DNA from 3 places in the Peribacillus sp. YIM B13472 genome. Region 2 is predicted to be linked to each of the others. Evidence: riboswitches for the same ligand, from Rfam matches in the RefSeq annotation. Region 2 holds a riboswitch; each other region holds the start of a gene.
The links. Region 2 has a riboswitch for lysine ahead of dapA (4-hydroxy-tetrahydrodipicolinate synthase). Riboswitches for the same ligand answer to the same signal wherever they lie in the genome.

Region 1 (11,061 bases), on a different contig from region 2:
TCTTTCAATGAAGATTCATCCTCGACTAAAGAAACATCCTTTGGTGGATCAATTTCCTTTTTCTCTTCACCGCCAAATAATCCGCAGCCCGAAAGCCAAAAAGAAGATGCCAGAATGGTCACAGCCATTGTTACTTTTGATTTATTGGACATAAAATCACTCCTAGGACAGTTTGTACTCCTATTTATACGAGCCCCAGGGGAAAATAGACCAATTATTTTTCTCTCTGATAAAGGAGCCGGGCAACTTGCCCGTACTGCTGCATCTTTGTCAGCTTCATTGGAATTTCAGGAAATCCTGATTGGAACAACCGAATCCCCTTTCCCTTCTGTCCCTTAAAGCCAATCTATGCTTCCATCTTCTCTAGCGATATATCCATCCTGGCTTGTAGCTATATACAATATATTTTCATTTTTCCCTTCCAAAAAAAGACTTCCAAATGGAAGCCTTATAAGTGATCAATTTTAATTGTTTCGATGTCATTGACATGAATACCGAGCCAGCTCGACGCGATGGAACCAAACATATCTCTTGAACCGGTTGTGTAAAAGCGATGAACTGGACGGAGCTTGCTTTTATTAATTAATTTATAATAATCCAAAATGACACTTGCCTCACGGGCCGTCTCTTCCCCAGAGGAAATGACTTGTACTTCATCCCCCATATAGGAAGAGATTACAGGCCCCAGCAGTGGATAATGGGTACAGCCAAGGATCAATGTGTCGATCTTCGTTTTCTTCAACGGGTTCAAGGTTTGTGCCACGACCCTATTGACGATACCCCCTTGAAACTCCCCGCTTTCCACGATTGGGACAAATTTCGGGCATGCTAAACTATCTACTTTCACATCGGAATTGATGGAGGCAAGCGCGTCGTCATAAGCTTTGCTTTTTACCGTGCCTTCCGTACCAATAACGCCAATATGCAAGGTATCAGAAACTTTCAATGCCGCCCTTGCCCCTGGATGAATGACACCCAACACAGGAATCGGAAGTATTGCCCTGATCTCATCCAGTACAGCTGCAGTCGCCGTATTGCAAGCGATGATCAGCATTTTTATATCCTTCTTCATCAAGAACCTCGTCATCTGCCATGTGAAGGTTTGGACATCTTTTTTAGTCCTCGGCCCATAAGGGCATCTTGCTGTATCACCTAAGTAAATTATATTTTCATTTGGAAGCTGACGCATGACTTCTTTAGCTACTGTCAAGCCGCCTACCCCTGAATCAATGATGCCTATCGGTTGTTTCAAAAAACTCGCCTCATTTTTCTTTCATTTCTAGATGTAGTTTTGCTAGAATCCCTTTGAGGGACCTGATGTCAGATTCGTTAAAATTGACTAACACGCCACTCAAGTACTGCTGCCGTTTATTAATTACTTCTTCGATAATCCGTTCACCTTCTTCAAGAAGGTGAATTCGAACCACACGCCGGTCCTTTTCATCCCTGACACGCTGAACAAGCTGATGTTTCTCCATGCGATCAATCAGATCCGTCGTTGTGCTGAAGGCGAGAAACATCTTCGTGGACAATTCGCCAATCGTCATGTCGCCTGATTCAAAAAGCCATTGCAAAGCCACGAATTGAGGAATGGTAATTTTATAATCATGGAGAATTTCTCTTCCCCTTTGCTTAAGCCATGTCGATACATAGCGCAATTCTTTCTCGATATCGGCTACATATGCCGCCTGCTTCTCTTCATCCATACACACAGCTCCCCACTTCATGAAACTTATCATACTACCATTTTGGATGAAAGTGAAATGATTTTCAAGATTGATTGCCTGGAAGCATAATGAAACCCCATACATAAAAATAAGCAGCATCCAAAGAAGTCAAAACAACCAAGTTGCTTTGCCCTTCCTTATATGCTGCCAATAAACGGGAGAGAAATTATTTATAAGGCTTACGTATTAAGTGTTAACACATTAAAGCTTAAGTTCTCCCATACGAAGGAGTTCTATGACTGCCTGCGAACGTCCTTTAACTCCAAGCTTCTGCATCGCATTCGAAATATGGTTTCGAACTGTTTTTTCGCTAATAAACAATTCACCTGCGATTTCTTTTGTTGTTTTGTCTTGTACTAGTAACTCAAATACTTCTTTTTCTCTTTTGGTGAGTAGTGGCTTATGAGTGAATTCGTTCTCCTTCAAGTAATGTTACCCTCCTTGCCTTCACCAGCATAAAACCCGGAGTGGGTGTCTATTTAGTCAAGATATAGTATGTCGGCTGGGGCAATGGAGTGACTCTTTTACTTGTCTAAATGGAAATATTTTTAGGAATGTTCAGCTCTGTATGCCACATCGATCGATTCATCTCTTCCGTCCAAGGTACGGGCTTTCCGGTGGCCTTGGAGACTTGTACAATCGTCCCCCTGCCCGTTAAACAAATTGAACCATCTTGTTTGGTCCCCATATAATGTATGTCCACTGAAGAATTTCCGATATGGTCAGCTTTCACATGGATTGTCAACTGATCATTGAAAAACATCTGCTTCAGGAAATCACACTGTAAATTTGCAACAACCGGCATCTCACCGCATTCAGCCGAGGTCCAATCCTTCATGAACCCCATACTGTTGAAATACTCAATCCGAGCCTCCTCAAAATAAGTAAAAGGAATCGTGTTATTCAAGTGCCCAAACATATCAGTTTCCGAAAAGCGGACCTTAATCTCATGTTTAAAAGAAAAATCATTGATCCACTCCGTTATATTATCGATATATGATATTCTGCCCAACTTGTGCACACCCTTTCTGAATTGAATGACTATTCACTCATTTTATAAGAAAACATCGATAATGAAAAGGGTTTTCTATTGAAAGCAGGTCAATTTTATCAAGCTACTTCATTAAACAAATCCTTTACCGTTGGCTTGGTGCCGCATTTACACTTCGATCCCAGTTATCAATCGTTTATTATTGCTATCGATTCCCAACCAAGTCTACGTATGTAAAACAATGAGAAAAAAAGAACCCATATCATAAGATACAGGTTCTTTCATGTTCATTATTAAACTTCATCGCTGCCGAAGAAGTTACGGAATTGTTGGATCGTAGTATCACGGTTCAACGCGGCAATCGAAGTCGTTAAAGGAATGCCTTTAGGGCAAGACTGCACACAGTTTTGTGAGTTACCGCAGTTTGCAAGTCCCCCATCACCCATGATCGTATTTAAACGTTCAGCTTTGTTCATTGCACCTGTTGGATGTGCATTGAATAAACGAACTTGCGATAATGGTTGCGGCCCAATGAAGTCTGAATTGCTGTTTACGTTCGGACAAGCTTCCAAACAAACACCGCAAGTCATACATTTAGATAACTCGTAAGCCCATTGGCGTTTCTTTTCTGGCATACGAGGTCCTGGTCCAAGATTGTACGTTCCATCGATTGGAATCCATGCTTTTACCTTTTTCAATGAGTCGAACATACGGCTGCGGTCGACTTGAAGGTCACGAACAACAGGGAAAGTACGCATTGGAGCAAGACGAACCGGCTGTTCTAATTGGTCGATAAGAGCTGTACAAGATTGTCTAGGTTTACCATTGATAACCATTGAACAAGCACCACATACTTCTTCAAGACAGTTCATGTCCCAAGCGATTGCTGTAGTGTGTTTGCCTTGTACTGTTACTGGATTACGACGAATTTCCATTAGAGCGGAAATTACATTCATATTCGGACGGTACGCTAATTCAAATTCCTCATCATAAGGAGCTGAATCCGGTGTATCTTGACGAGTGATTATAAAACGGACTGTTTTAGTCTCAGATTTAGTTTCAACCATTTTTTTGCTCCCCCTCTTTAATGTTTCGTAGTGTAATCACGTTTACGCGGTGCGATAAGTGATACATCAATATCTTCATAATGGAATTCAGGTGCTTGATCCAAGCCTTTGAATGTCGCCATTGTAGTTTTCATGAATTCATCATCATTACGTTCTGGGAAATCAGGTTTGTAATGAGCTCCACGGCTTTCGTCACGGTTTAAAGCACCAATTGTGATAACACGTGCCAATTGCATCATGTTTTGCAGCTGTCTAGTGAAGGCTGCCCCTTGGTTGCTCCATTTAGCCGTGTCATTGATGTTAATTTTCTTGTAACGTTCCATCAGCTCAAGAATCTTGTTATCCGTTTCTTTCAGCTTGTCATTGTAACGAACTACAGTAACATGCTGTGTCATCCACTCACCAAGCTCTTTGTGAAGGATGTACGCATTTTCGTTACCATCAAGAGACATGACTTCATTCCATTTCTCCTGTTCTTGTTTTTCGAACCCTTCATACAATGAAGAAGGAATGGATTCTGAAGTTTTATCAAGGCCTTCAATATATTTAACGGCATTCGGTCCAGCGACTGAACCACCATAGATTGCAGAAAGAAGTGAGTTCGCACCAAGACGGTTACCGCCATGTTGTGAGTAATCACACTCACCTGCAGCGAATAAACCTTTGATGTTAGTCATTTGGTCATAATCCACCCAAAGTCCGCCCATAGAATAGTGAACGGCAGGGAAAATTTTCATTGGGACTTTACGAGGATCTTCACCCATGAATTTCTCGTAGATTTCAATGATTCCGCCAAGTTTTATATCAAGTAATTTAGGATCTTTATGTGATAGATCCAGGTAAACCATGTTTTCTCCATTTATGCCAAGCTTCATGTTCATACATACGTCGAAGATTTCACGAGTCGCGATATCACGAGGTACAAGGTTACCATAAGCAGGGTATTTTTCTTCAAGGAAATACCAAGGTTTTCCGTCTTTATATGTCCAGATACGTCCACCTTCACCACGAGCGGATTCACTCATCAGACGAAGTTTGTCATCTCCAGGGATTGCTGTCGGGTGAATTTGAATGAACTCACCATTTGCATAATTTACACCTTGTTGATAAACAATGGATGCTGCTGAACCTGTATTGATCATTGAGTTAGTTGATTTACCGAAAATGATTCCAGGACCGCCGCTCGCCATGATGACAGCGTCGCCAGGGAATGATTTGATTTCCATTGAAGTCAAGTTCTGTGCTACGATACCGCGTGCTGTTTGATCGTCATCGATAACAGCTCCAAGGAATTCCCAGCCTTCATATTTCGTTACAAGGCCTTCTACTTCATAACGGCGAACCTGCTCGTCCAATGCATAAAGTAATTGCTGACCAGTTGTTGCACCAGCGAATGCTGTACGGCTATGTTGAGTACCACCGAAACGACGGAAATCAAGAAGACCTTCCGGAGTACGGTTGAACATTACGCCCATACGGTCAAACATATGGATGATCGATGGTGCTGCTTCGCACATCGCTTTAACCGGTGGTTGGTTAGCCAAGAAATCTCCGCCATAAACTGTATCATCAAAGTGGATATATGGAGAATCCCCTTCACCTTTTGTATTTACTGCCCCATTGATTCCGCCTTGGGCACAAACTGAGTGAGAGCGTTTAACAGGTACTAAAGAAAATAAATCTACCTGTTGTCCCAGCTCTGCTGCTTTGATCGTAGCCATTAAACCAGCTAGACCTCCACCAACGATAATAATTTTACCTTTACCCAATTCTGTCACTCCCTTATTTCCATTAGCAAAGCTATGTTTTTCCTAATACTTATAAATAAACTCTATCTTCTTATACGAAAGCGAAAATTGCGCTAACCCCTACATAAGAAAGAAGAACGAAAACGATCAAAGTAACGTAAGTCATGATTTTTTGCGATTTAGGTGAAACTGTCAGACCCCAGCTCACTGCAAATGACCATAATCCATTAGAGAAGTGGAAAATTGTCGAAATGACCCCAACTAAATAAAATGCAATCATAAATGGATTAGAGAAAATCTCTGCCATCATGTCAAAGTCAACCTCTGTACCTAATGCTGCTTGAATTCTAGTTGACCAAACATGCCAAACCAGGAAAATCAACGTAATGATTCCGCTTAGACGTTGTAAAAAGAACATCCAATTCCGGAAAAATCCAAATCTACCCAAATTATTTTTAGCCGTAAACGCGATATAAATCCCGTAAACCGCATGATAAATCAAAGGTAAGAAAATGATGAAGATTTCCAAGAAATAACGAAATGGTATGCTTTCTAAGAAATGTGCTGCTGAATTAAATGATTCCGGTCCCTTTGTTGCCATATAGTTGGTAACTAAATGCTCCAACAAAAACAGCCCGATCGGAATAACTCCAAGTAGTGAATGAAGTCTACGATTCCCAAACTCACGATTTTTTGCCACTAAGTGCCCCCCCTTAATTTGTGAAAAATCATGCAAAGATAAACTGGTGGCTACCTTTTATCTCCGCGTGAAAATATAGTATAGAGTCAGAAAACTCCTCTATACTCCCTTTACAATTATGTGACATGTCCATTTTACTCCTGACTTCAATGTGCGTCAAGAAAACGGATACAAGAAATCTCTTTTTCAGAATAGATTTTATTGGATTAAATTGTCTATTTTTTATCTATCAAGTATATATTTTGGAGAAATTACTAATTAATCTATTAATATCTCGGTATAATTTCTCATTTTTTTCCAATTGATATTTAAATAAATAAAAAACAGTATAATTTGCAAAAGAAATACGTTTATAATAGATTTACAGAAAGAGGCGATAAATTATGAAAAAAAATATTGCTGCTGCGATAGAAGAAGAGATTCAAACAGAAGAAATCCAAACTGAAGAATTCAAAGTTCCAGCTTTCGGGTACGAATTGATCAGAGAAGTTCTATTGAACGATATTCTCGGAAAAGACTCTAATCAAATCCTCTATTGGGCAGGTAAACAATTAGCAAGAAAATTCCCATTGAATGGCGATCAGGAAGTTATTGAATTTTTCCAAAGCGCTGGATGGGGCAATCTGGAAATCTTGAAATATACGAAACACCAGATGGAACTATCCCTGACGGGTGAAATAATCAGCCGCCGCCTGGATTTACACCCTGATTGTCACTTCCAGCTTGAAGCCGGTTTCCTTGCCGAGCAGTTTTCACTGCAAAAAAAATTCCTCAGCGAATCAACGGAAGAAATCAAACGCCGCGCAAAAAAAGTGATATTCACCATCCAATGGGATCCCAGAGATCCAATCTAATGAGCCCTTAAAACAGACTTACCCTTTTTACCGGAAGTCTGTTTTTTATTGGACTCCTGACACTTAAGCTAGCACATTTGCATGCTGACCAAGTTTAAATGCTTCATGGAGAGATTCAACCGCCTTCACCATTTCCTTTTCATTGACGACAGTCGAAACTTTAATTTCCGATGTGCTGACCATTTTCACCTGGATGCCAGTATTGGCCATCACTTCAAACATCTCGGCAGCCACTCCGGGATTGGATACCATACCAGATCCGACGATGGACACTTTGGCCAACCCGCTCTCCGTTTCGACCCGGTCGAATCCCAATCGTTCTTTATTATTTTCCAGCACGATCAAGGCCGCTTCCGTATCTTCACTTTTTGTGGAAAAAGATAGATTGGTCGTATCCTCGGCAGTCATGCTTTGAATGATGATGTCCACATTAATCCGGTTTTTCGCAAGTGTCGTGAAGATTGTGGATAATGCACCAAGTGATTGGGGCAAACCATAGATTGTGACCCTCGTAATACTGTCTTCAAAAGCAATGCCGCGTACAATTAAGTTTTCTTCCATAGTTGCTTCCTCCTCAATGATCGTTCCTGATTCTCTCTCCATGCTTGAACGGACTTCAAGCGGAATTTGATAATTTTTTGCATATTCGACAGCCCGTGGATGAAGGACGCCCGCCCCCAGGGTGGCAAGTTCCAGCATTTCATCGTAAGAAATGGATTGGAGTTTTCGCGCGCCTTTTATGTAGCGTGGATCCGTTGTGAAAACACCCGTTACATCCGTATAAATATCGCATCTATCCGCATTCAGCGCTGCAGCGATGGCAACCGCCGTCGTATCGGAACCGCCTCGCCCCAAGGTTGTGATTTCCCCATTTACATCGTTACCCTGGAAACCGGCCACGACCACTATTTTCTTCTCTTGAAGCTGGGCTTGGATCCTTGTGGCATCGATGTTTAAAATCCGGGCATTCCCATGAACGGATTCCGTTTGCATGCCAGCCTGCCAGCCAGTATACGAAATGGCTTCATATCCTTCTTCAATCAATGCCATCGTTAACAGGGAAATCGTTACCTGTTCCCCAGTAGTCAATAGCATATCCATTTCCCTTTTGCTAGGGGTTCCGGAAATATCACGGGCCATGGAAACCAATTGGTCCGTTGTTTTCCCCATAGCTGAAACAACGACGACTACCTCATTTCCATTCTCCGCTTCCTCGATTACCCGTTTGGCAACATTTTTGATTTTCTCTACGCTTCCGACGGATGTTCCGCCAAATTTTTGAACGATTAATGCCATCCTCATGCACCCTCTCTACTTTTTAGGCAATAAAAAAAGCAATGAGAAATATCTCATTGCTGTGATCACATATCTAATACTGTAAACACAGTGAGATAGCTCTCCAGGGTATAAACCCTGACAATCCGCCATTTATTAAATGTCGGACCAGGAAAACAAGGTATGAGTCTTGTCTTCCTTCGGCGTCATCCCCTTTCAAAACCTTTCATGGAAGCTCATACTTCTCCAGGTTTTTACTCTTGAATTCCGCACCTCTATCAGCACTTTTAAGTTGTCTAGTTAAAAATTCCTTTTAATCATAGCATAGAGATTTATCGGTAGCAAGATTATTCTTGTAATTTTCTAACGATTCCCTCGGCTACCCCTTTTGGCATACCAGCTTCCATGATTTCCTCGACTGTTGCCTCTTTGATTTTCTTCAATGATCCAAAATGCCTTAATAATTGCTTCCTGCGTTTTTCCCCGACTCCTGGAATATCATCAAGCTGGGAGTGAACCGCATTTTTCCCGCGTAGCTGGCGATGAAAAGTAATCGCGAACCGATGCACTTCATCCTGAATTCTTTGCAATAGGTAAAATTCCTGGCTCCGTGAATCAAGAGGTACGATTTCAAGAGGATTTCCGATCATCAATTGCGATGTCCTATGCTTTTCATCCTTAATGAGGCCTGAAAGCGGAATATCAAGGGCCAATTCATTTTCCAAAATATCCCGAACGGCTTCGACATGTCCCTTTCCGCCATCAATGATGATCAAGTCCGGAAGCGGCAGCCCTTCTTTCAATACTCGTGAATACCTTCTTCTGACCACTTCACGCATCGATTCATAATCATCAGGTCCCTTGACCGTCTTGATCTTATATTTTCGGTACTCTCTTTTTTCCGGCTTCCCATCAATGAACACGACTAAAGCGGAAACAGGGTCACTTCCCTGGATATTGGAGTTATCGAAAGCTTCAATTCGATGCGGAGTATAGATACCCAGTTGATTCCCGAGGTTTTCCACCGCATTGATCGTTCTTTCTTCATCCCTTTCAATCAAAGAGAATTTTTCCTGAAGGGCGATGGAGGCATTTTTATTCGCCAATTTAAGCATGTCTTTTTTCGCCCCCCTTTTGGGGTGAATCGTTTTGACACCAAGCAGCCCTTCGGCCATTTCAGCATCCACTGATTCAGGCAGCAAGATTTCCTTTGGTTTAAAATGGTTCGTAATCTCGTAAAACTGACCGAGGAATGTAAGGAGTTCCTGTTCGGGTTCATCGTAGACCGGAAAAAGCGAAACATCCCTTTCTATTAATTTACCCTGCCGGACAAAAAATACCTGGACGCACATCCATCCTTTATCATGGGCAAAGCCAAATACATCCCTGTCGATGAAATCGGTCGTCATCATTTTTTGCTTCTCCATCGTAATATCAATGTGGGCAATCTTGTCACGGAACTCCTTGGCCCTCTCGAAATCGAGCTCTTCAGATGCCACTAGCATTTTTTCAGTCAGTTCTTTTTTTATTTCAGTATGCCCGCCGTTCAAGAACCGGTTGATATCATCCACCATTTTTTTATATTCCTGTTCCTCTACTTCATATACACATGGGGCCAGACACTGGCCAAGATGATAGTAGAGACAAACGCGATCTGGTAAAGTATTGCATTTTCTTAGGGGATAGATGCGGTCGAGCAATTTTTTCGTTTCGTTAGCTGCAAATGCATTCGGATAAGGACCGAAATATTTCCCTTTATCTTTTTTGACTTTTCGCGTAATGATTAGACGAGGGTGGCGTTCTGCAGTCAGCTTGATGAAAGGATAGGTCTTATCATCCTTTAGCATGACATTATATTTTGGGTCATGTTTTTTGATTAAGTTCAATTCTAAAATAAGAGCCTCGATATTAGAAGATGTGACGATGTATTCGAAATCCGCAATCTCATTCACGAGACGAAATGTTTTTCCATCATGAGATCCCGTAAAATAAGAACGGACACGATTTTTCAACACTTTCGCTTTGCCTACATATATGATCGTTCCCTGACGATCTTTCATCAAATAACAACCAGGTTGATCGGGAAGAAGGGCAAGTTTATTCTTTATTTGTTGATTCATGCATTCAGCCTCCTGTTCTCCCATTTTTACAATCATTATATATCAAGATAGCGAAAAAAGCTTCAAGTCCGCAGACTTGAAGCTTTTTTTAGCTAACTTACTATTACGCGTGTTTTGCAATAAGTTCAGCAAGTGCTTCTTTAGGTTGGAAACCAACAACCTTATCAACCACTTCACCGTCTTTAAGGACGATTAATGTCGGGATGCTCATCACACCGAATTTTCCTGCTGTTTCTTGGTTTTCATCTACATCCACTTTTACGATTTTTGCTGTATCGCCAATTTCAGTATCAAGCTCTTGGAGAACAGGAGCGATCATTTTACAAGGTCCGCACCATGGAGCCCAAAAATCTACAAGAACAACACCTTCGCTAGTATCTGTTGTGAAAGTTTGGTCAGTTGCATTTACAATAGCCATATATATTTCCTCCTCAAATTTACTCAAATAACTAAAGACAGTATACCATTGTTGCTCGAATCGATGCTAATATTTTGCTTCAGTGGTAGGATGTCCAAAAAAAGAGTAAATATGCAGGCTGAAGTCCTGCCTATTAGCCCAAATAAAGGGGCAAGACATGT
Region 2 (11,061 bases):
GTCGGCCCTGAATAGATTTGACGTTCCTTTTTTTCATCAAACATCTTTCCCTTCAGTATCAGGTTTTGAACACATTAACATACTATGGGGATATCTTTTTATGGGTACATTTTTCTTAGAAAATGGGCTAATAAAATTTCGGGATTTATAAATGTATATTTATATAATCAAAATTCAAATCATAAAATAGTAAAAGAAAGATTAGGAGGTGAATAGGTGTTGGCTATTGAATGGCTTGATTTTTTTATATTAATATTGGCTACCTTCCGGTTAACTCATTTAATTGTATTTGACGAAATCACTTCATTCATCAGAAAACCTTTCTTGACTGCCACCATCCAAGAAAATGCCTCTGGACAATTGGAGGAAATCATTGAAATAAAAGGGTCAGGACTTCGTTATTTCATAGGTTCGCTTTTAAGTTGTTATTGGTGTGTAGGGTTTTGGTGTTCCCTTATTACTGTACTTACTTATTATTATTTTCCTGCTGCTTTTCCAATCTTATTGGTCTTGGCTGTGGCGGGAGCTGCTGCTTTTATTGAATCTAAAGTATGAAAGTGCATTTTTCCTAATCGTGTAGAGGTAGACAAAGAAAAGCATTATGAACAATTATGTAATTTGATTAGCGGATATAGTTATTCAGACTAATATTGTATGCTGATCATCATAAAAGTGCTTTATAGACAGAGAGGCTTATATTCTTAGGTTAAAGTTTAGTCAGCTTGGTGCAGTGTTGTATATTGATAACAAGTACAAGGGGGCATTAAGTTCTATTGTTAAGCATCAGGAAAGCAAACGATTGATTAAAATCCATTCAATACGAATGGATTTTTTCTTATAAAAGGAATTGAAGGGGAATATAAAGTGGAGGAAAACTTCATTAAAAATACTTGTCGGCCGAGATCATTCGGGTGAGGCAATTATTATGTACTATGATGCCGAAGAAATCTTTAGCCAGTTTGACCCGCTGAAAATAGGCAGAAAACCCCTTTTCTTAGAACACAGCTTTTCTGCAAAGCATGTTTGAATATGGCTTCCTTGAAAACATGCCCCATAAATATGGAGATAGGTTTAAGTGGAACCAAAGTCCAGGAAATGCTCCGGAAGGGACTTATCCCGCCATTTGAGTTTACACGATCCTGAAGTAGCTGAAGTGCTTATTAGAGGCATGAAGATAAATGAAGGAGAGTAAGCTATTGTAAACACGTTTAAAGATATTATTTAAATGTTGCTCGCTTACTGGAATGGATCCGGAATAATACAAATGAAGTCCAAAGCTTAACTTAACATTCAAGAATTCCAGTTAACATTTTTTGGTTTGGATTGTAATTATTTGGTATTCGGGTTATTTTTTATTAAACACAAGTACCGTTATTGAAGATTCGTAGATATTAAGTAAATATAACGAATTGGAGGAGGATTAATGAAAGCAATCGTGTACACGTAAGGTCCCCCCCCCCGACGTTCTTCAATTGAAAGAGGTAGAAAAGCCTGCTCCTAAGGTAAATGAAATACTGGTAAAAGTGAAAACGAAAACGGTAACAATGGGGGATATTCGGTCTCGGAGCTTTACAGTTTCCCTCTCTGTTCTGCCTGCTCTGATAATAATGGCATTAAGGCGTCCCAAGAAATCCATATTGGGCCTGGAGTAATCTGGGGAAGTTGAGTCAGTAGGAAAAGATGCCAAGCTGTTTAAAGCAGGTGACCAGGTTTTTGCAGCTTTCCAAGTGGGTTATGGTGCTTATGCCGAGTATAAATGCATGCCTGAAGACGGGCCAGTTTCCTTTAAACCTATTAATTTATCTTTTGAGGAAGCCGCAGTCATTCCAATTGGGGCACGTATAGCATTGTTTTATCTTACAAAGCTAACATTCAGAGTGGTCAAAAGGTTCTTGTCTATGGTGCTTCAGGAAGCGTCGGAAGTTATTCAATACAAATTGCCAAGTATTTCGGAGCAAAAGTTTCAGGGGTTTGCTATACCGCGAATGTAGAATTGGTAAAATCTCTTGGAGTGGATAAGGTCATTGATTACACTTCAGAGGATTTTTCCAGCGATGGTGAGACCTATGATGTTATTTTTGAAGCAGTAAACAAGAGTCCGTTTTCAGCTTGTATGAAATCGCTGAAGAAGGACGGAACCTATCTAAATGTCACCGTATCGGTAACCGGTGTTAGAATGCTATGCACTAAATTGACAACCAGCAAGAAGCTGATATTGAGTCAAAATTCACCGGAAACCCCCCAAGCTCTAAACTTCCTCAAAGAACTTGAAGCGGGGAAGTTAAACGTGGTCATTGACAGATATTATTCGTTTGAAGAAATAGTTCAAGCCCATACATATGTAGAGAAAGGAAACAAGAAGGGAAATGTTGTAATAACTATAGAACATAACAGTACTTCCCTGACTACTGATATATCAGACTTCCATTTTTAAAAAAGGTCAACCAGTTTAAACCGGCCAACCTTAGAAAGCACCCTTTAGCTTTATAAGAGCTTGTTTATTATCTTGTTTCATTTATTATACAGTTGTTGCGCCACAAATTTATTGAGGAGAGCCCCTGATCGAAATAGGCCATGATTTTTAAAAGGAATTTAGTTTTAAGCAAAGGAAGTGTTAAAATGTTTCCTATATTAGAAACTGAACGGTTGATCTTGAGAGAATTGGTGGAAGGTGATGCATTAGATATATTAAAATGCTTTTCCAATCCAGAGGTATTACGATATTATGGGCAAACTCCATTAACAAATACAGATCAGGTGAAGCAAATCATTAGAAATTTTTCAAAGAATTTCGATGAAAAACGCGGTATTAAATGGGGAATTGAATTGAAAGGGAAGAAAGGCATCATTGGGACAATTGGATTTCAAGAATGGTCTCATGAACATAAGAGAGCAGAACTGAGCTATGCACTTTTCCCAAATGAATGGGGTAACGGTTATGCAACAGAAGCAGCCAGTAAGGTGATTTCTTATTGTTTTAAAGAGCTTGACCTAACGCGTATTGGAGCAGTTGTTTTTATTGAAAATAAGGCTTCCAGTAAGTTGTTGACAAATTTAGGTTTCAAAAAAGAAGGGATATTGAGAAATTATATGTACCAGAATGATGTTTCATTTGATACTAATCTATACTCTTTAATAACGCCAAATCCTCATAAAATAACAAACTATAATGAAGCTTCACAGACTAAGGGGGAGTATTAACTGTTTTATGGGAAAAAATGAAAATTCAGATATATATTTAAAAATTCCTTGTTTTCCTGTAAGATAACAATATATAAAAATCCTGTCGACTTGTCGACTTACTTAGAAAACGTGAGGAAAACATAAATTATGGAATTTGAAAAAAGTCTTGAAAAAAGTTGGAGTAATCAACAAAACGCTGGTTTAACAGCATATTTAAAGAAAATGAAGGGCGAAGCTAGAGAAAAAGACAGAATTGATTATATGGATTCCTTTGTTTCAGCTATAGGTGGACTCATTGCTATTATCATTATTAGTTTTATAGCTGTCTATATAGGATATCCTATGGCATTAGCTCCTCTTGGGGCGAGCTGTGTTATTGTTTTTGGTGCGCATAAAAGTCTCTTGTCACAGCCCCGTAATGTTATTGGAGGACATATAATCTCTACAACAACAGCCCTTATCATTTGGAACATCTTTGGTAAAAGCCTATTCATTATCGGTCTGGTACTGGCTATTGTATTAATTATAATGACTTTTACAAAAACCGTTCACCCTCCCGCAGCAGCTAGTGCCCTTGTTTCGATCAATTCTCAAGTTGGTTGGGGATTCCTGATTCCGATTGTAATAGGTACCTTATTATTAGTTTTTATATCGATGATTTATAATAATTTATTTCAAACAAGACAGTATCCAAAACACTGGTTATGAAAAACATATTTCAGATACTTTTATATGTGACTGTTTTAAAGCTCCCCGCTTATTGTACTGACTGCTTTACTTCAATAAGCGGGGAGCTATGGCTTTTCTTACTAATAGAATGAAAAACCTTTAGAATGAAAAAACTTACTTACCATCATATTACATGAAAAATAGCGTTTGATAATGATTTGCTAAAGCTTGATGGACAGTTGTAAAATCCCAGTAAAAAAGGTGAATGTTCATGTCTGAACCGGTAATAGAAGATTCTTACCAAATAAGTTTGCAAAATATTCTCCATCACTCACAGCATTCGATTTAGGAATTGAAATTCTTTTCGTTATCAAATGAAGGAAGTGCTAAGCGATGAATTTAGAGATGGTTATGCAGGAACTTGAAGCCTTGGCAAGGAACGAACTAAAAAATGTACATATCCAATGGTGCGCATGAGCCGCTTTTTGGCGTGGCTACAGGCGCTATGAAACCAATTGCAAAGAAAATAAAGTCACCGTTTAGCTGAAGAGCTTTATTCCACGGGGAACTACGATGCAATGTACCTTGCAGGCATTATTGCAGATCCAAAAGCCATGACTGAGTCGGATTATGATCGTTGGATGGATGCTGCGTATTTTTATGCTGTCCGATTTTGTAGTGGCCGTAACTTTAGCGGAGTCAGATATTGCACAAGAAGTTGCTGATAAATGGATCGCAAGCGGTGAAGAGCTGAGAATGTCAGCGGGCTCAGAGTTGCTACTGCTGGCTTTTAGGGAATCGGCTAGACGTTGAATTTTCCGAAAGCAAGATTTCCAATATGCTTGATATTGTGAAAAATACGATTCACGATTCGCCAGAACGAACGAAATCCGCTATGAATAATTTTCTATACACCGTGGGGATTTCATATTTGCCACTCCATGAAAAGGCAGTCGAGACTGCAAAGGCAATAGGGACAGTAGAAGTCAAAAACGGGACAAGAAAAAAAGCAGTTTTCTAAATGCTTACGAAAGTATTCAAAAAGAAGTCGATAAAGGAAGGCTTGGCTTTAAACGCAAATATGTAAGATGTTAAAATTAGCACTTTTTTATTAATTCATTATCCGGAAAGTTTTTGAACAAACGAGCCTGTATCCACCTTGGATCAGGCTTTTATGTATATATAGAAAATTAATCACGAGAGATATTACCTTTATAGACTTTGAAAAAAATCATGCTTGAATCTGCGATTGTCTGGAATTCTTTTTGAAAATCACCTTCGCTTTAAAATGTGAGAACAAATAACAGCCTATAATCACAATTCCACTACCAATTCCTTGTACCCACGTCATTTTTTCACCTAATAATAGAAAGGCTAAAATTGCAGTGAAAATAGGATTGAAATTCAAGAAAATACCTGATGTTGTTGTACCTAATTTTTGTACACCAATGTTCCAAAGTACCATACATGCTACAGTAGAGATAACGCCTGTATATAAAATAGATTGTATGAAAGAAGTATTTATATTAGACACTGTAAAATTAGAAAAATTAAACGGAAGAAGGACTATAAGTCCAAATATACCAGAATATAATGTAGACATCATGGGTGTAGTTGTTATCATGGCCCATTTGCTACAAACGGAATATATTCCCCAAACGCATACAGCAGCCATCATATATAAATCACCTGTATTAAATCGTAATGAAAGGAATAGATCAATATTTCCTTTTGAAAGTACAAGTATTACGCCAATAAGCGAAAAAAACATAGAAAACATTTGAAGAATATTAATTCTTTCTTTTAAAAAGAAAAATGAAAAAACAGCAATTGAAATCATGTTTAATGTTGATATTAATCCAACATTAGTGGCGGATGTTTTCTCTAAAGCTGCAAATTGTAATAGATTAAAGAGAACTACACCAGTAATTCCCATCAAAAATAAAGGAAGGATTGCACTTCGAGGGGGGAATATCTTTCTTTCTTTCCACCATACAATTGGCAAAAGACAACCAATAGCAATGATCCACCTTAAGCTTGTCAACGTCATCGGAGAAGCATGACCGACAAGCGATTTTCCTACGACAAAGTTTCCACCCCATAATAAACTTGTTAAAAGTAATAACGAAAAATAATAATACTGCATATCTTATTGCTCCTTTTCATCTTTCACAGTTGAAGTGAAAAAAGATCGAAGCCATTGTGCACAATGACATATCAATTTTCATAATTAATTACTACTAATTTTAACATTTTAGTTCGTTACTTTATATATTGTTTTGTATAATAGAAGAAACTTAAAATAATATTAAAAAATATTACTGATATACAGAATTAAATTAAGTTTTGCTATTGAGATGGTACCGTTTTTGGAACAATTGTAAAAGGAGTGACTATAAGTGGAATCTATCGTAAGCAAGGTTCTAGATAATGTTGATATTCAAATTTTAGATTTACTGCAAAAGGATGCACAGTTAAGCAATACTGAGCTTGCAAAGCGTGTCAAGTTATCTCCACCTGCTATACATTCAAGGATAAAACGTTTGGAAAATGAAGGATTTATTAATGGACAAGTAGCAATTTTAAACCAAGAGAAGCTAGGTTTTGATTTATTATGTTTTATTTTTATGAGTACGAATATACATCAAGCTGAAAAACTGGAAGTTTTGGAGAAGGCATTAGCTTCTATGTCAGAAGTATTAGAGTGCCATTGTTTAACAGGTGAGTATGATTATCTTTTAAAAGTGGCTAACAAAGATCGGAAGGAATTAGAAATATTTATTAGAAAGTTAAATAAATTAGGCATAACAAGAATTCAAACTAGCCTAGCTCTCAGAGAAATTAAATATTCAACGGTTTTACCCATATAGAAAAAAAGTCCCGTTCGTAAAGTACACTTTTACGAACGTTTTTTAATAGAACAAGAGAGAGAGAAAAGTAGAAGAAGGAATAAAAAAATGAAGTCCTAAGGACAGCGACTTCAGGCCAAGAGAAAAAAGGGGTTGGATAAAAAAACTTGTCAAAAAAAATAGCCTTTGCTAAACGAGAACATAGGCTATTTATTCAATATCAAGTTATATAAGTAAATATAAATCCATTTCTAAGTTGAACGAATGTTCGCTCGGAATTTTGAAAGTCAAAGCTATCAATTACTTTATTTCTTTTGAATGGATACTAAGGAACGACTCTGTCTTTCAATAATTACATATCATTATCACTAGAAATACTAAGCTTATGATCAATCCCCAATAAAATCAGTTCTATAGAAAATTTGAAATTTACAATTCCTACTGGATACACCAAATATTTTTCTTGAAAATGTAAATTCTGCTTTTTCCCTTAATCTTATAAAATTATTATATTGCTCAACTAGTTTAAGTACTTAGCCGTGCATTGATTAAAAAGCAGTACAATTCTTTAGGAGTTTGCACTGCTTTTTTAAATTTCGCCCGTTTATTATGATTTTTAATCACACTCGCTTAATGAATCATTAAGTTTATTTACTTAACAAAATTGCTTCTGCGTTACTCGGTTGTAGAGCTATTTGTAGTGCTCTTTTTTCTTCATGGTTTAAAGGGACCAATGGTAAGCGGACACCTCCAACATTTAACCCCCGCATATTTAATGCTGATTTTACCGGTGCTGGGCTTGGTGCAGCAAATAATGCTTTCATAATTGGAAGAAGGTTACGATGTGCAGTGGCACCACCTTGGACATCACCATTTTTAAAGCTATTGATCATTTCTTGCATTTCATTACCAATTATGTGTGAAGCAACCGAAACAATACCTGTTCCACCAATGGCTAAAACCGGTAATGTTAACCCATCATCGCCGCTGTACAATGTAAAATCGCTAGTTGTTTTGCTTATGATTTGTGCCATGGCATCTAAGTCACCACTTGCTTCTTTTACTGCCACAATATTGTTGATTTTCGAGAGACTAACAATTGTCTCTACTGACATGTTCACAACACTTCGTCCTGGGATATTATAAAGCATTACCGGTAATGATGTTGAATGGGCAATAGCACTAAAGTGCTGAAATAATCCTTCTTGAGACGGCTTGTTATAGTATGGGGTAACGAGCATGATTCCGTCGACTCCTGCTTCCTCTGCTTGTTTTGTTAAGCTGATAGAAGCCTTCGTGTTATTTGAGCCAGTTCCAGCTATGACTGGGACTCTTCCATCAACAACTTCTACAACAATTTTGAATAAATCTACTTTCTCTTCTTGAGTTAATGTAGGAGACTCTCCAGTTGTACCTGCTATTACTAATCCATCAGAACCATTAGCAATTAAATAATTTACTAAAGTTCTCGTAGCATTGAAATCAACCTCATCATTATGATTAAACGGGGTAACCATTGCGGTTAAAACTTGGCCAAAATTCATAACTTCACACCCTTTTGTATAATTTTTTAAAAAGTTCAGAGGTGGTTAGGGCCATTCAGGAGTAAACGCAAAAAAGCAACAACGAGGATTCGCTGCTGCAGTAGAAACAATATTTATCAAAAAAATGTTTCCGCGCATAAGATAGCCCTCCATATAGTTTCCTATATGACAGTCCTGCATTTATTCAATAGCAGAACCAGCTTCAAGAACATGAGATTCTTTCCGCTTCGGCAAATTCCCCTTTCCACAATAGTCATAGGATCTCATTCTCCTCAATATGTGTACTAATGGTCTTTGCTCCTCTATCCTCACTTCAAAAAGTATGAAGTAAGAAAATATTTAATTGACTGTAATATAACAAGGAATCCTTTTTATTGCAAGGCCAATTTAAAAATATTTTTTTAGAATACATGGATATTCAATGGAATGGATACGGTATAGGGGTTGGATTCATCTTTTTTAGTATTATGTAATCTCAACATTAATAGTTTTATAAAACAATCTGTATGAAAAGTTTCTCAGTTTTACAATTGATATATCTTATAGAAAATTAGTATTTATCTTATGAATACTTAGAATGATGATCAGGATGGGGAGGACAACATGATAAATACAAAACTAACAAAGGAAAGAAAAGATATGAAAATCCGTGACGTTTGGGAAGCAAGAAAACGGATCGCTTCAATGTAAGGAGGACTCCATTGATTCAATTATACTATCAAAATTGAAAAGGGTGGCCATTAATGACATCAAGCTAATGTTAACCAATCCAAAGATAAAATTATCTGTCGTCCAATAAAAACTGATCAGAACAATTGCTTGGACGAGGAAAACAAACCGGAGGCGTTCATAGCATTGTAGCTGGCCATTTTACCAGCGAGTAAGTTGCTGAAAATGGAAATAAATCCGTAGCCAAACAAGATCAAACTGATTGGTCCATTCCTTTCAGGATTGGAACGAGATACTGAAAAACAGCATCGTCGCTCCAAATCCATGAGATGGAATGATAAAAGCCATTAAGATTCGAAGGGGTTGTTAACAAAGAAAATTGATCACGCATTGAACTGCGAAATGTACTGTGCATAGCAGGCAAAATGAGAAAAGATGCCCAAAACGCAATTCCATCGAGAAAAGTCGTTAACAGGTAGGTTGCATTAATAACCCATTAATAACGACCAGTGTTCGCAGAAATAATGAGAGCCCCAGTTGAAGAATAAATGCCTGCCTTAGCCAAAGCATTATACGGATCTAAATTCCATAATTGTGCAGTATAACAGGATGTCTGGCCTTTCATTATCCATCCGTTACCACCGGAACTAGCACAACTTGTATTGCTCTCTTGGTCTTGCCATTAAAACTGTCAACCCAAACATTTGCATAATAATCGTAAGGAGCAGCCGAATAAAACTTTAAGTAACCCCACGCCGTATGACAATACGCACTTCCTTTTAGCTGCACATATCCAATTTTTACACCGTTTTTATAAATATATTCCGTTTCATAAGTGATTGGGCTTTTAGAAGCACAACCTGTCGAATAAGGGTTTGTATTATCGTAGGACAAGGCAAATGCTTTATTCACCGGTGCAATCGCAAAAAACAGTCCAAAGACAAGCGTTATTACCATCACAATATTTAATAATTTTTTTATAATAACCCCTCTCCTTTCCTTCTTCCAGACTTCACCATATGAAAATTGATATTTCCATGTACTTTGGAATCATTTACCAAATGTATAAATATTACCATAACTCAGATAACTACGTAGTTAAGGGATAGTTCCCCATTCCCATCAAGCAAAGGCAAATCATTATCACAAGTCCTAGTATAGAAAAAAATAAATACTCTTTTCCGTTCTGATTCTATAAATCTTGACTGGAAGGATGAGATTATGAAATGTTGAACCTCTACATATTAATTAGTGAAATAGAGGATTTGTTAAATTGTTATAAAATTCAAAAAATGGTTTGACATTAGTAAAAATGGAAGCTTATAATCAACGTAAGATTTCAAATTCAAAAACTTAGTTTTATATTATAGAACAAATTACCCTTCATTTTATTAATCGTTTAAAAAGTCATGAATCAACTAGAAAAACGTAATTAGAGGTGAAGTGTTTTCCTTACTCCGAATAAAACAAAAACGGAGTTTTATATTATAAAACAAATTAATTTTGGCTTATACAAGGGTGAGGAGAAGTTATTAAGATCAATCATAAATGATAACGCTTACAAAAAAACTTTAGGGAGGGTTTTTATTGAAAAAAAGAAAGTTTTTTGTATTCTCCACAAGCTTAACTCTAGCAATGGCATTCCTTTTAGCAGGATGTGGTGGAGGCGAGGGAGAAAAAACCAGTGGATCTGGAGTTGAAAAGAAAACGATTAAAGTGGCACATTATTTTGCTGAAAATCATCCTCAAAACATTGCCTTGAAAGAAAAATTCAAAAAAATGGTTGAAAAGGAGAGTAATGGTGAACTAGAGGTTCGGATTTATGCGAACAGTACATTAGGTGCGGAAAAAGAATTTTATGACGGCGTCAGAAATGGAACGATCGAAATGGGTGTTCCAGGACTAATTATGCAGTCGGACATTCCTAAAATGGGTGTTCCGGAATGGCCCTTCCTATTTAGGGATTACGATCATGTAAAGAAGGTATTGAATGGACCTATCGGAGAGGAATTGACAGAAGAGCTTGATCCAAAACATGGAGTGACACCGCTTGCTTGGAGTGCAAACGGATTTAGGATGTTTTCGAGTAATCGTCCAATTAAGAGTATGAAAGATTTTGATGGACTTCGACTCAGAATGCCGAACAT
Region 3 (11,061 bases), on a different contig from region 2:
ATGCGGTTAAAAAAGCACATTTTTTTGCCACACAATGCAAGGACCCGCAAATCATTGATGCGTTAAATCGGTGCGGACTCATGCATCAACGCCATTACGATACCATTTTGAAACATTTGAACCCGGACCAAAACCAGGGTCAACAACAATACCAGTAAAGGAGGGTTCTTGATGCCCAATGAAAACAAAGTCCAAAATCCAGAATCTCCCATAGTAAAGACACCGCAAATGAATGACAGGGATTTTATAAATGATATGCTCACAACTGAAAAGTACTTTTGTAACTCCCTTTCCGTTGCCCTGCATGAAATGAGTAACCAAGCATTATTCCAAGACATTTTCTCCGTTTCCAAAGAAAATCAGGAGATGCAGCGAGAACTCTATAACCTTATGTTCGAAAAAGGCTGGTATAGTTTGGAAAAGGCGCAAGCAACCAGCTTAGGCCAATCGTATCAACAATTTTCCGGTTATAAAAATCAATTTCCATCTGGAACGAACATTCAATAAGCAAACATTCAAGGGGTGGATTCTGCTCCTTTTGTTTTTGTGCTACAAGTAAAGCCGGCCCATGGGGGGCCGGCTTTATTTTTAGATATCCGTTGAAAACATATACTTCTTATAGTGATACCGAATGCTGAATATTAAGCCCATGGCCATCATGTTCCCCATTAGCGAGCTTCCTCCATAACTGACAAATGGAAGCGGAATCCCCGTAATCGGTAAAAGGCCTACAGTCATGCCGATATTTTGAAAAACGTGGAACGTCAACATGCTTATAACGCCAACACAGATATATGTATAGAAGTTATTTTTCGTGTCCATTCCCGTTTTTGTTATGTGGTAAATCAATAGGAAAAACAAGGAAATGATGATGCTTGATCCGATGAAACCGAATTCTTCACCGATGATGCTGAAAATGAAATCCGAATGACTCTCAGGTAAATACACTTCCCTCGAACCGATTCCCTTGCCTGTGGTCTGGCCGGAGCCGATAGCCAGTAAGGATCTGGTAAGGTGATACCCTTCGGAGCTCGCATAATTATATGGATCCAGCCAAGAATAGATACGTCCGAATTGATAGGTTTTTACCCCTAAGTATTTTACCAGGATCTCCGGCTTCCAAATAACAAAGTAAAGGACCGTTGAAGCGACGGCAATTCCTCCCGAAACGATCGGCAGCAGGATCTTCCATGTTACCCCTGATATGAAAATCATTCCGAGCATGATTGACATGATGACAAGCGAGGTACCCAAATCCGGCTGTTGCATGATTAACATTAAGGGGGCACCGGTCACAAGACCGATTTTAATAAGCAGCCAAATATCCGTTTGAATCGTTTTCAGTGTATTTTTGAGATGATGGTTCGATATGACATTGGCTAGAGCCAAAATCAGGAAAACCTTCATGAATTCCGATGGCTGAATCGAACCGACTCCCGGAATTTTGAACCAGCTTCTTGCACCATTTATATTAGGTACGATGCTTTCTGGCATAATGATCAGCAAAAATAGCAAAAACAATCCGAACCCATAGGCATACCAAGAGATTTTTTTCAGTTGGTCCGAATCCAGTGTGATGAACCCTAATACGATTCCAATCCCCACTATATACCAAAAAATTTGTTTAATTAAGAAGTTTTCAGCATACTGTCCAGTCGTTTGGGCACTATAGATTGCTAGGCAACTTCCAACGCATAATAACAGCAATATTGTGACCAAAGAAAAATCTATTCGAGATGAAAATTTATTTTGTTCTTCCATACTTAACTCTCCCTTAAAAAGGCTCCTGCGATACATCTATAAATACACTTATTCATTATACTTTAAACAAATAAAATCACAACTATATCGAAGAATTGTTTACAGGCTTCATGGAGTTATTTCCATGAAGCCTGTAGGCAGGGGGAACTATGCATGTAATTCCTTTGATTTTCTCCGTTTCAGCAATCTGCTGACCAATCCATTGCTTGGGGAAAAGAGAAAAGCCAATCCGAATAATATGGCGGCCGATCCCACCATGCAACCTGATATCGAGGCATCCAAAATGGTGGCTGAATAGTAGCCGATGACGGAACTTAGCACCCCGACCCCGATACTGACCAATATCATGCGGCTTAAACGGTCTGACAGCAGATAGGCCGTCGCCGCAGGTATGATGAGCATTCCAACTACTAAAATGGAACCTACACTATCAAAAGAAGCTACAGTTGTCAGTGAAATGAGGCTCATCAATAAGTAATGAAAGAACAGTACAGGAATTCCCATTGCAGCCGCAAGTGATGAATCAAATGACACGAGTTTAAACTGTTTGAAGAAAAGGAAGATCAGTATGAGGTTCAGGATAAAGCAACTGCCGACAATCCAAACAGCCTTTGGTCCTGCTTCGATTCCCGCTATTGTCATCGTGTTCCAGGGGGTATAGGCTATTTCGCCATAAAGGACATGTTCCAGGTCAAAATCTATTTGTTGCGTATACAAGCTCACGAGTACGATCCCCGTTGCAAAAAGTGAAGTGAATACAATCCCGATCGCTGCGTCAGATTGAACGCCCGACGATTGGAAAAGCTGGATCAAGAATACGGTGAGCAAACCGAGCGCAGCTGCCCCTATCAGCATTGGAACAGAGTCACGAGTGCCGGTTATTAAAAATGCCAATACGATTCCCGGCAAAACGGAATGACTGATGGCATCCCCAATCAACGTCATTTTCCTGACTATCAAAAAGCATCCTAATACACTGCAAGCACTCGCCACCAATGCTCCGACTAAAATAATCCAAAAATCATTCATGATGAGTGGCTCCCTTTCCTTCTATTCTGTTCGAGAGAATATTTCTTTTTCGTCGATACCCTTCTCCATATAGATGAAAGCACTCCGCGTTTAGGTGCAAAAAGCATGGAAAAGAAAAACCATACGGTCGCGGATAAAACAATTAACGGTCCTGTAGGCAAATCATTGACCGATGTACTGATCAACGTTCCAGACACACCGCTCAACATTCCGAATATACCAGACAGGATGACCATGATATGCAGCCGCTCCGTCCAATACCTCGCAGAAACCGCAGGCGTGATCAGTAAAGATGCCATCAATACGACGCCTACAGCCTGGATACCGATCACCACAGCTGCCACGATCAGCATCATGATGAAATAATCCAGAAAAACAACCGGCAATCCCATCCCCTTAGCAAACCCAGGGTCAAAGGACAGTAATTTGAATTCTTTAAAAAATACGGTACAAGTGAAAATGAGAATAAAGGAAACAGTCATCATCATATATACATCTGACATGACCATTGAGGCCGTCTGCCCAAATAAAAAGGTATCCAATCCACTCTGGTTTCCATACTCACTCTGCTGAATCTGTGTAAGCATGACAATTCCGAAGCCAAAGAAGGAAGATAAGACGATTCCCAAAGCCGCATCCTGCTTGATCTTACTGTATCTCGTAAGCACACTGATCAAGAAGACAGCCACTAAGCCAGCCAGGGCAGCACCTATTAGAAAGTAGGAAGTGGATTTCACTCCAGTTAACATAAAGGCGACACAGATACCGGGTAACGCTGCATGTGCGAGCGTGTCGCCAAGCAAAGACTGCTTTCTGAGGTAGGCAAAGCTGCCGATGACCCCGCTGCTTAATCCGAGGAACATCGTGCCAAGCAATATCCACCTTGTATTTGGATCAGTAATAATATCCAGTATGTTCATCATGTACACCTCATTTTAATAAAAGGCCGGACTTCGTGTCTGATAGTATCGCTAGGCGGCCTCCATATGTTGCCTGTAAGTGTTCGGGAATGAATACTTCCTCCGTCGGACCTATTTTCATAACCTTTTTATTCAATAACATCGTCCAGTCGAAATATTCCTTCACGGTCGATAGATCATGGTGCACAACCAGAACGGTTTTGCCTTTTTCCTTCAATTCCATCAGCAATTGTATGATCGCTTTCTCTGTTGCGGCATCCACCCCTACGAACGGTTCATCCATAAAATAAATATCCGCTTCCTGTGCCAAAGCACGGGCCAGGAATATCCGTTGCTGCTGTCCACCTGATAGCTGGCTGATCTGTCGGTTAGCGTATTCAGCCATCCCCACCTTTTCCAGGCACTCCATCCCCTTCTGCCTTTCGGACTTACCTGGTCGCTTCAGCCATCCGAGATGACCATATCTGCCCATCATCACGACATCGAGTGCGTTGGTCGGAAAATCCCAATCCACTGACTCCCGTTGTGGTACATAGCCGATACTCTTCCTCATCGATTTATAAGTAGAACCCTTTATTGTGATTTGCCCCGATATTTTGGGGATCAATTCGAGTATCCCCTTTATCAATGTGGACTTCCCTGCTCCATTGGGGCCAATGATACCGATTAAATTCCCTTCCGGCACCTCAAATGAGACATCTTCGACAACCGGCTTCTTATGATAAGCAATCGTTAAATTCTCGACCTTCAAAGCTGATAGATTCATAGTTTCTCCCCCTTATTTCAAAGCACGGACGATTATGTCGGTATTATGACGGACCATTCCGATATACGTTCCTTCTTCCGTCCCTTTTTCACCCATGGCATCCGAGAACAATTCACCGCCGATTTCCACTTTGTGACCCTGCTTACCTGCTCCTTGAATGACAGCCTCGATGGCCTTCCTTGGTACGCTTGACTCAATGAAAATCGCTTTAATTTTGTTCTCCACAAGATAATTCCGCATATCCGTCACATCTTTTGATCCATATTCCGATAATGTATTGATCCCTTGGAGCCCTCTTACGTCCAGGCCGTATGACTGACCGTAGTACCCAAAAGCATCATGCGCTGTAACGAGCACCCGTTGATCTTTTGGTATTTTATTAATTTCATCTTGAACATATTTATCAAGTTCCTCCAATTGCAGAACGTACTCTTCATAATTTTCACGAAACTCTGCTTCATGGTCCGGATCATTGGCAATCAATTCTTTCTTAACTGCCTTTGCCGCAACGATCCAAAGCTTTACATCAAACCATACGTGGGGATCATGTTCCGTTGCACTCACTTTGCGAAGTTGGTTCTCCTTGAAGTCCTCCGTGACGGCAATCGTCGGTTTATCCTTGCTCATCATTTCAAATATATCCGTCATTTTCCCTTCAAGATGCACACCGTTATAAAAAATCATATCAGCCGAATCCAGTGTCTTAACATCACCCTGTGTCGCTTTATATAGATGGGGGTCGACTCCCGGACCCATTAAACTGGTGACCTCGACATGTTTACCGCCGATATTCTCAACCAAATCTCCAATCATTCCCGTTGTTGTAACGACATTCAGCTTACCATTGCCTTTATCACTTTCGACCGTAGCATTGCCGCACCCCGTTAAAATCAGCAATGCAACAAGCAAGCTCCCAATAGATTTCAGAAAACCCACCCAAATTCCCTCCCTTTTTCATCTCTCTAAAATAGTTTGCCATGTGCAAAACTAAGTGTAAATTTTTTTACATTGTCGTAAATGCTAAAAAGTTTCCCACGCACAACTTATTTTATACTATACACAAAAAAAGTGAAACTATTTTTTCAAACATTTCAAAAAAGAACAATGACTTTTACACACAGCAAAAACTGTCAGGAAGCTCCACTAGGGAGCATCCTGACAGTCAGTCATTCCGTACATGAAACGTAACGATGAAGTTATATTTATATTGCGGGGTTTTAATGGTGAATATAAACTATGGGGGCTATTTCGGGACGGTGTGAAATTCACGAGTAAATGTGCGAACTTTACGAGTAAAATGGCAAAATTCACGAGTAAAGTACAAAAATTCACGAGTAAACGCTTATTCCACTCATTTTTTCAAGGAAATTGCCAAGTACGCAAATCCCAATTCGATTCCGCAAAGCACAAAAAGGGTGATTAAAGTTTGGAACATCATGGTCTCCTCCTCCTCTAAGACTTAAAACAATCTTAAAGGATGAAACCCATACCAGAACAAGACCTTATTTGAAGAAATCTTCAGCAGCCCCATACTGTTCTCTTGCCCTGAAATGGGTTTCATACTGTACAATATAAAAAAAGAAAAAACGGTGATACCATGACAAATATTAAAGAAATAGCTCAATGTGCCGGTGTATCTGTCTCAACAGTGTCCCGTGTATTGAATGATCATCCATATGTAAGCCCCGATAAAAGAAAGAGCGTCTTAGAAGCCATCAATCGTTTGAATTATACGAGAAACATAAACGCCATTCATCTTTCAAAAGGTAAAACTAATCTTATCGGCATCATCATCCCTTTCAACAATCACCCATATTACGGGGCAATCGTTAACGGAATCACTAAACAGGCAAATGCAATTGGCTGTCATATCGTCATCTTTCAAACAAATTATGACAGAGAGAAGGAAATCCAGGCTTTTAATATGCTGCAAATGAAGCAGCTCGATGGCATTATCGTTTGTTCAAGGATTTCGGAAATGAAAATCCTTTTGGATTATCAAAAATACGGACCGATTATTTTATGTGAAGATACAGCCTCGGCTGAATTCTCATCCATCAGCATTGATCATTATGCAGCTTTCTCCTGTGCCCTTGAGTACGTGATTGCTAAAGGATATAAGAAAATCGGATACAGTCTCGGCCGTAAAAAGAGCAGAAATAGTTCCCATCGTACAAAGGCCTTTAACGATATCATGAGTAAACATCAACTGATAAACAATAAGGAATGGCTGTTTGAAGGCAGCTATCACATCAAAGACGGGGAACAATTGTTTCAACAATGGAATTCGATGATAGATAAACCTGAAGCCATCATCATCACGAATGATGACACGGCGGCAGGCTTCATTCTTACCGCTAAGAAATTGGGTATAAGGGTCCCGGAAGATGTGGCCATTCTCGGTTTCAATAATGATAGCCTGAGTGAAATGCTCGACATCACGACCATTTCCTTACCGCTGGAATGGATTGGGAAAATGGCAGTGGACCTATTTGAGAATCCTGAAGTGGTCAAACATGTAAAGCTGGACTACGCCCTTATAAAAAGGAGGACCGTTTAGTTATCACATTGCTTTTTTTTGGTATATCGAATTCTTCCTTGCCACCATCATTCATTAACTAGGAAAAAATAACCACATAAAATAATCATTGCGATATTCACGAGATTATTTTATAATTTTGATATAGTAAAGTTTACTCAATTACTAGCAATCTATTTGCGATTTCATGAGTACTAGCGTCCGACGTCACTTCCAAGCTGGCGCAACGATTTTAGAAAATTGAATACTTCCTCATTTACCGATGAGTTAGAGGCTGCAGCTTATAAAAGTAAAACGGACGAGATTCTGGAAAATTCAAGACTCCGTTTGAAAGGATAATTTGCCGAAGTTAGGGTATATTCCATGTATATTCTTGCTGGCGGTGTTACCGAACAGGAACACCACTGTCACGTTTTTTCAAAAAAGCGTGGGGAGCTATCTTCGGAAGGATAAACGGGTTTATTATAAACAGCCGTCGATCTTTTTCGACTGCTGTTTTTTTATTTTTCGTTCCCTTCCAATAAAAAGGAGTGTAACATCAATTGTCAAATTCACAATCAGCATCAAGCCCTACTGAACTGAAAAGGAGCCTGAAAGCGCGTCATTTAATGATGATTTCATTAGGTGGAACGATTGGAACAGGTTTATTTTTAGCAAGTGGCGGTGCCATTCATTCAGCCGGTCCCGGCGGTGCCTTGGTGGCATACGCGGTCATCGGCATCATGGTTTATTACTTAATGACAAGTCTTGCAGAAATGGCAGCGTTCATGCCAGTGGCCGGTTCGTTCCGTGTCTATGCATCCAAATTCGTCGATCCGTCTTTCGGTTTTGCGATTGGTTGGAACTACTGGTATAACTGGGCAATCACCATTGCCGCTGAATTGGCAGCCGTTGTCTTAATTATGAAGTTCTGGTTCCCGGATAGCCCTTCGTTTATCTGGAGTGCCATTGCGTTAATCATTATGTTTCTTATCAATTACATGTCAGTTAAAGGTTTCGGGGAAACAGAATTCTGGTTTGCCATGATCAAAGTCGTGACAGTCGTCATTTTCTTGATTACGGGTGTTCTGATCATTCTCGGAATCATGGGTGGGAAAGACCCAATTGGTTTTTCCAATTTCACAATGGGCGAAGGTCCCTTTAACGGAGGGTTCTTCACGATCCTGGGCGTATTCATGGCTGCCGGCTTTTCATTCCAAGGTACGGAATTGCTTGGAGTGACTGCTGGTGAAAGTGAAGATCCAGAAAAAAATATCCCAAAAGCGATCAGATCCGTTTTCTGGCGTATCATCTTATTCTATATCCTTGCCATTTTTGTAATTGGAATGATCATTCCGTTTACCGATTCACGTTTATTGAGTGAAGATGTTGCCGTAAGTCCATTCACGCTTGTATTTGAACGGGCCGGCCTTGCATTTGCTGCATCCATCATGAACGCGATCATTCTATCATCCGTACTCTCTGCCGGTAACTCTGGCATGTACGCTTCAACCCGTATGCTATGGGACTTGGCACGTGATGGGAAAGCACCGAAATTCCTAGGCAAGTTAGATAAAAGAGGAGTACCCGTGAATGCACTTATCGTGACTTCTTTAGTAGGCTGCGTTGCATTCTTAGCTTCATTTTTCGGTGATGGCGTCGTTTATATCTGGTTATTGAACGCTTCAGGCATGGCGGGATTCGTCACCTGGGTCGGGATTGCGATTGCCCATTATCGGTTCCGCAAAGCTTACGCAGCTCAAGGCCTTGATATGAATGCTTTACCATTCCGGGCAAAAGGCTTCCCATTCGGGCCTATATTCGCCCTTGTCCTTTGTATTATCATTATCATCGGACAAGGCTATCAAGCTTTCAGCAGCGATGGGATCGACTGGAATTCAATGTTTGTTTCCTACATTGGCTTGATTTTATTTTTCGTCCTATGGTTCGGCTATAAAATCAAGCATAAAACGAAAATCATTCCCCTAGAGGAATGTGACCTTAAATCAAAATAATACGCAAAGGACCTGTTCTAAGAAGAACAGGTCCTTTTTTCATTTCAAATGATAAACACGGCATTCATATGGACGCAGAGGTTTGCTGGAGATTCCTTCTTCCTCCTGATCATAATTGCCGATCAGCCTTGTGGCTGAATATGCATGGAGCTCTTCAGGCAAAGTATAGGAGGCCTGCTCTTCTTTAAAGTTGCATAGCACCAACAGCTTTTCTTCTTCAAACGATCTCGTGTAGGCAAATATTCGTTCATCATCCGGCCATAGCAGTTCAAAACGACCATAAACGATGATTTCATGCTTCTTGCGTAATTGGATGAGCTTTTTATAAAAATGAAAAATGGAATTCGGATCATTATAGGCTTTTTCTGCATTAATCTCGGGAAAATTGGGATTAACCTTAATCCAAGGCGTACCTTTCGTGAATCCTGCGTTCCGGGAGTCATTCCACTGAATCGGTGTCCTCGCATTATCCCTGCTGCGGGCATGGATGGCTGACATCATCCGCTCTTTTGACCAGCCATGCGAATTGACGAGTTCTTCATATGAATTCAATGTTTCGATATCCCGGTAATCATCGATGCTTTCAAATGCAACATTGGTCATGCCCAGCTCTTCCCCTTGATATATATAGGGTGTCCCTTGAAGCATATGAAGGCAAGCTGCAAGCATCTTTGCGCTTTCAATACGATACTTTCCATCATTACCAAACCTTGAGACAATCCGGGGCTGATCATGGTTGTTCCAGTATAAACTGTTCCAGCCATCGCCCTCCAAACCAGTCTGCCACTTGGAAAGAATTCGCTTTAATTCGGTAAGCTTCCACTTATCATTACTCCATTTCCCTGCTGGTCCGCTCCCCAAATCCATATGTTCGAATTGAAAGACCATATGTAGCTCACCACGATCTTTACCTGTGAACAATTGCGCCTCCTCCGGTGAGACGCCTGGCATCTCCCCAACCGTAATCACGTCATGTCCAGAAAGTGCCCGTTGATTGATTTCCTGCATAAACTCATGTATGCGCGGGCCATTCAGGAAAAAGGGGCTTCCATCGCCATACTGTTTTTCATGATGAACGGCTCCATCTGAATAGCTTTGATCTTTCGAAAGGAAGTTGATGACATCCATCCTGAAGCCATCGACACCCTTATCCAGCCACCAAGTCATGATGCTGTAAATCTCTTCACGGAGCTTAGGGTTCTCCCAGTTTAAATCCGGTTGTTTCCTGCTGAATAAATGTAAATAATATTCATCCGTTCCTTCATCATATTCCCATGCTGACCCTTTAAAAATGGACTCCCAATTATTCGGTTCTTTTCCATTCCTGCCAGATTTCCAAATATAATAATCACGTTTCGGATTATCTTTTGAGGATCGGGATTCCTTGAACCACGGATGTTCATCTGAAGAATGGTTGACCACCAGGTCCATCATGATCTTCATTCCACGTTCATGAACCGCCTTCAACAACCTATCGAAATCGGCCATGGTCCCGAATTCAGCCATGATTGATTTATAATCACTGATATCGTACCCATTGTCATCATTGGGAGATTGATAAACAGGGGATAGCCATATCACGTTCACACCAAGCTCTTGTAAATAATCGAGCTTCATCAAGATCCCGTTTATATCCCCTATCCCATCTCCATCACTATCCATAAAACTCCTTGGATACACTTGATACACAACTGCCTCTTTCCACCATGCTTTGTCCATGCCTTTCCCCCTCATTAGCCGCATTGATATAATCATTACACCAATACCCCTATTATAAAGGGGGAAACTTCAGAATATTCTACTTTTATTCAGCTATTCCCGTTTGAATCATTTCAATATCCAGATCCACCTCGATTGGAATATAGGGATATGCCTTCTCCCAATGCTTCTGATCGAAATTTCTTGTTTTACTTTTAGCGTGATCACCGATTGCAATCGGATCGATATTGTTCTCCTGAAACATGGTCACCATCTCATTTAATTTTTTCCCAATGACATGCTCGGCTTTGGTCTCTATTTTATTCAGGTCGACCGCTTTGCCCAAGTCATAGC

Region 1: linked by a shared signal. The riboswitch ahead of ACFX4I_RS15760 (aspartate kinase) and the one ahead of dapA (4-hydroxy-tetrahydrodipicolinate synthase) in region 2 are both predicted to bind lysine.
Region 3: linked by a shared signal. The riboswitch ahead of ACFX4I_RS02555 (amino acid permease) and the one ahead of dapA (4-hydroxy-tetrahydrodipicolinate synthase) in region 2 are both predicted to bind lysine.

The regions. Positions count from the first base shown of each region.
Region 1 is NZ_JBHZPG010000019.1:72,445-83,505, forward strand. Features, by position in the region: gene ACFX4I_RS15715 (GerMN domain-containing protein) at 1-152, opposite strand, end outside; gene racE (glutamate racemase) at 449-1,252, opposite strand; gene ACFX4I_RS15725 (MarR family winged helix-turn-helix transcriptional regulator) at 1,263-1,706, opposite strand; gene ACFX4I_RS15730 (helix-turn-helix domain-containing protein) at 1,929-2,153, opposite strand; gene ACFX4I_RS15735 (acyl-CoA thioesterase) at 2,260-2,739, opposite strand; gene sdhB (succinate dehydrogenase iron-sulfur subunit) at 3,012-3,785, opposite strand; gene sdhA (succinate dehydrogenase flavoprotein subunit) at 3,803-5,554, opposite strand; gene ACFX4I_RS15750 (succinate dehydrogenase cytochrome b558 subunit) at 5,625-6,233, opposite strand; gene ACFX4I_RS15755 (YslB family protein) at 6,617-7,087, shown strand; gene ACFX4I_RS15760 (aspartate kinase) at 7,151-8,383, opposite strand; lysine riboswitch at 8,472-8,648, opposite strand; gene uvrC (excinuclease ABC subunit UvrC) at 8,710-10,482, opposite strand; gene trxA (thioredoxin) at 10,586-10,906, opposite strand.
Region 2 is NZ_JBHZPG010000029.1:50,361-61,421, reverse strand. Features, by position in the region: gene ACFX4I_RS19570 (BMQ_0737 family morphogenetic spore coat protein) at 1-37, opposite strand, end outside; gene ACFX4I_RS19565 (DUF1360 domain-containing protein) at 217-555, shown strand; gene ACFX4I_RS19560 (hypothetical protein) at 1,030-1,143, shown strand; partial or broken gene ACFX4I_RS19555 (NAD(P)-dependent alcohol dehydrogenase) at 1,424-2,434, shown strand; gene ACFX4I_RS19550 (GNAT family N-acetyltransferase) at 2,620-3,201, shown strand; gene ACFX4I_RS19545 (HPP family protein) at 3,331-3,891, shown strand; partial or broken gene ACFX4I_RS19540 (DNA alkylation repair protein) at 4,246-4,947, shown strand; gene ACFX4I_RS19535 (DMT family transporter) at 5,084-5,998, opposite strand; gene ACFX4I_RS19530 (Lrp/AsnC family transcriptional regulator) at 6,252-6,722, shown strand; gene dapA (4-hydroxy-tetrahydrodipicolinate synthase) at 7,349-8,245, opposite strand; lysine riboswitch at 8,380-8,558, opposite strand; partial or broken gene ACFX4I_RS19520 (MFS transporter) at 8,975-9,401, opposite strand; gene ACFX4I_RS19515 (DUF2690 domain-containing protein) at 9,539-9,826, opposite strand; gene ACFX4I_RS19510 (TRAP transporter substrate-binding protein) at 10,502-11,061, shown strand, end outside.
Region 3 is NZ_JBHZPG010000002.1:176,371-187,431, reverse strand. Features, by position in the region: gene ACFX4I_RS02595 (hypothetical protein) at 1-158, shown strand, start outside; gene ACFX4I_RS02590 (spore coat protein) at 172-507, shown strand; gene rodA (rod shape-determining protein RodA) at 589-1,761, opposite strand; gene ACFX4I_RS02580 (metal ABC transporter permease) at 1,909-2,790, opposite strand; gene ACFX4I_RS02575 (metal ABC transporter permease) at 2,787-3,713, opposite strand; gene ACFX4I_RS02570 (metal ABC transporter ATP-binding protein) at 3,721-4,476, opposite strand; gene ACFX4I_RS02565 (metal ABC transporter solute-binding protein, Zn/Mn family) at 4,489-5,412, opposite strand; gene ACFX4I_RS02560 (LacI family DNA-binding transcriptional regulator) at 6,074-7,036, shown strand; lysine riboswitch at 7,276-7,461, shown strand; gene ACFX4I_RS02555 (amino acid permease) at 7,558-9,009, shown strand; gene ACFX4I_RS02550 (glycoside hydrolase family 13 protein) at 9,049-10,728, opposite strand; gene ACFX4I_RS02545 (Ger(x)C family spore germination protein) at 10,814-11,061, opposite strand, start outside.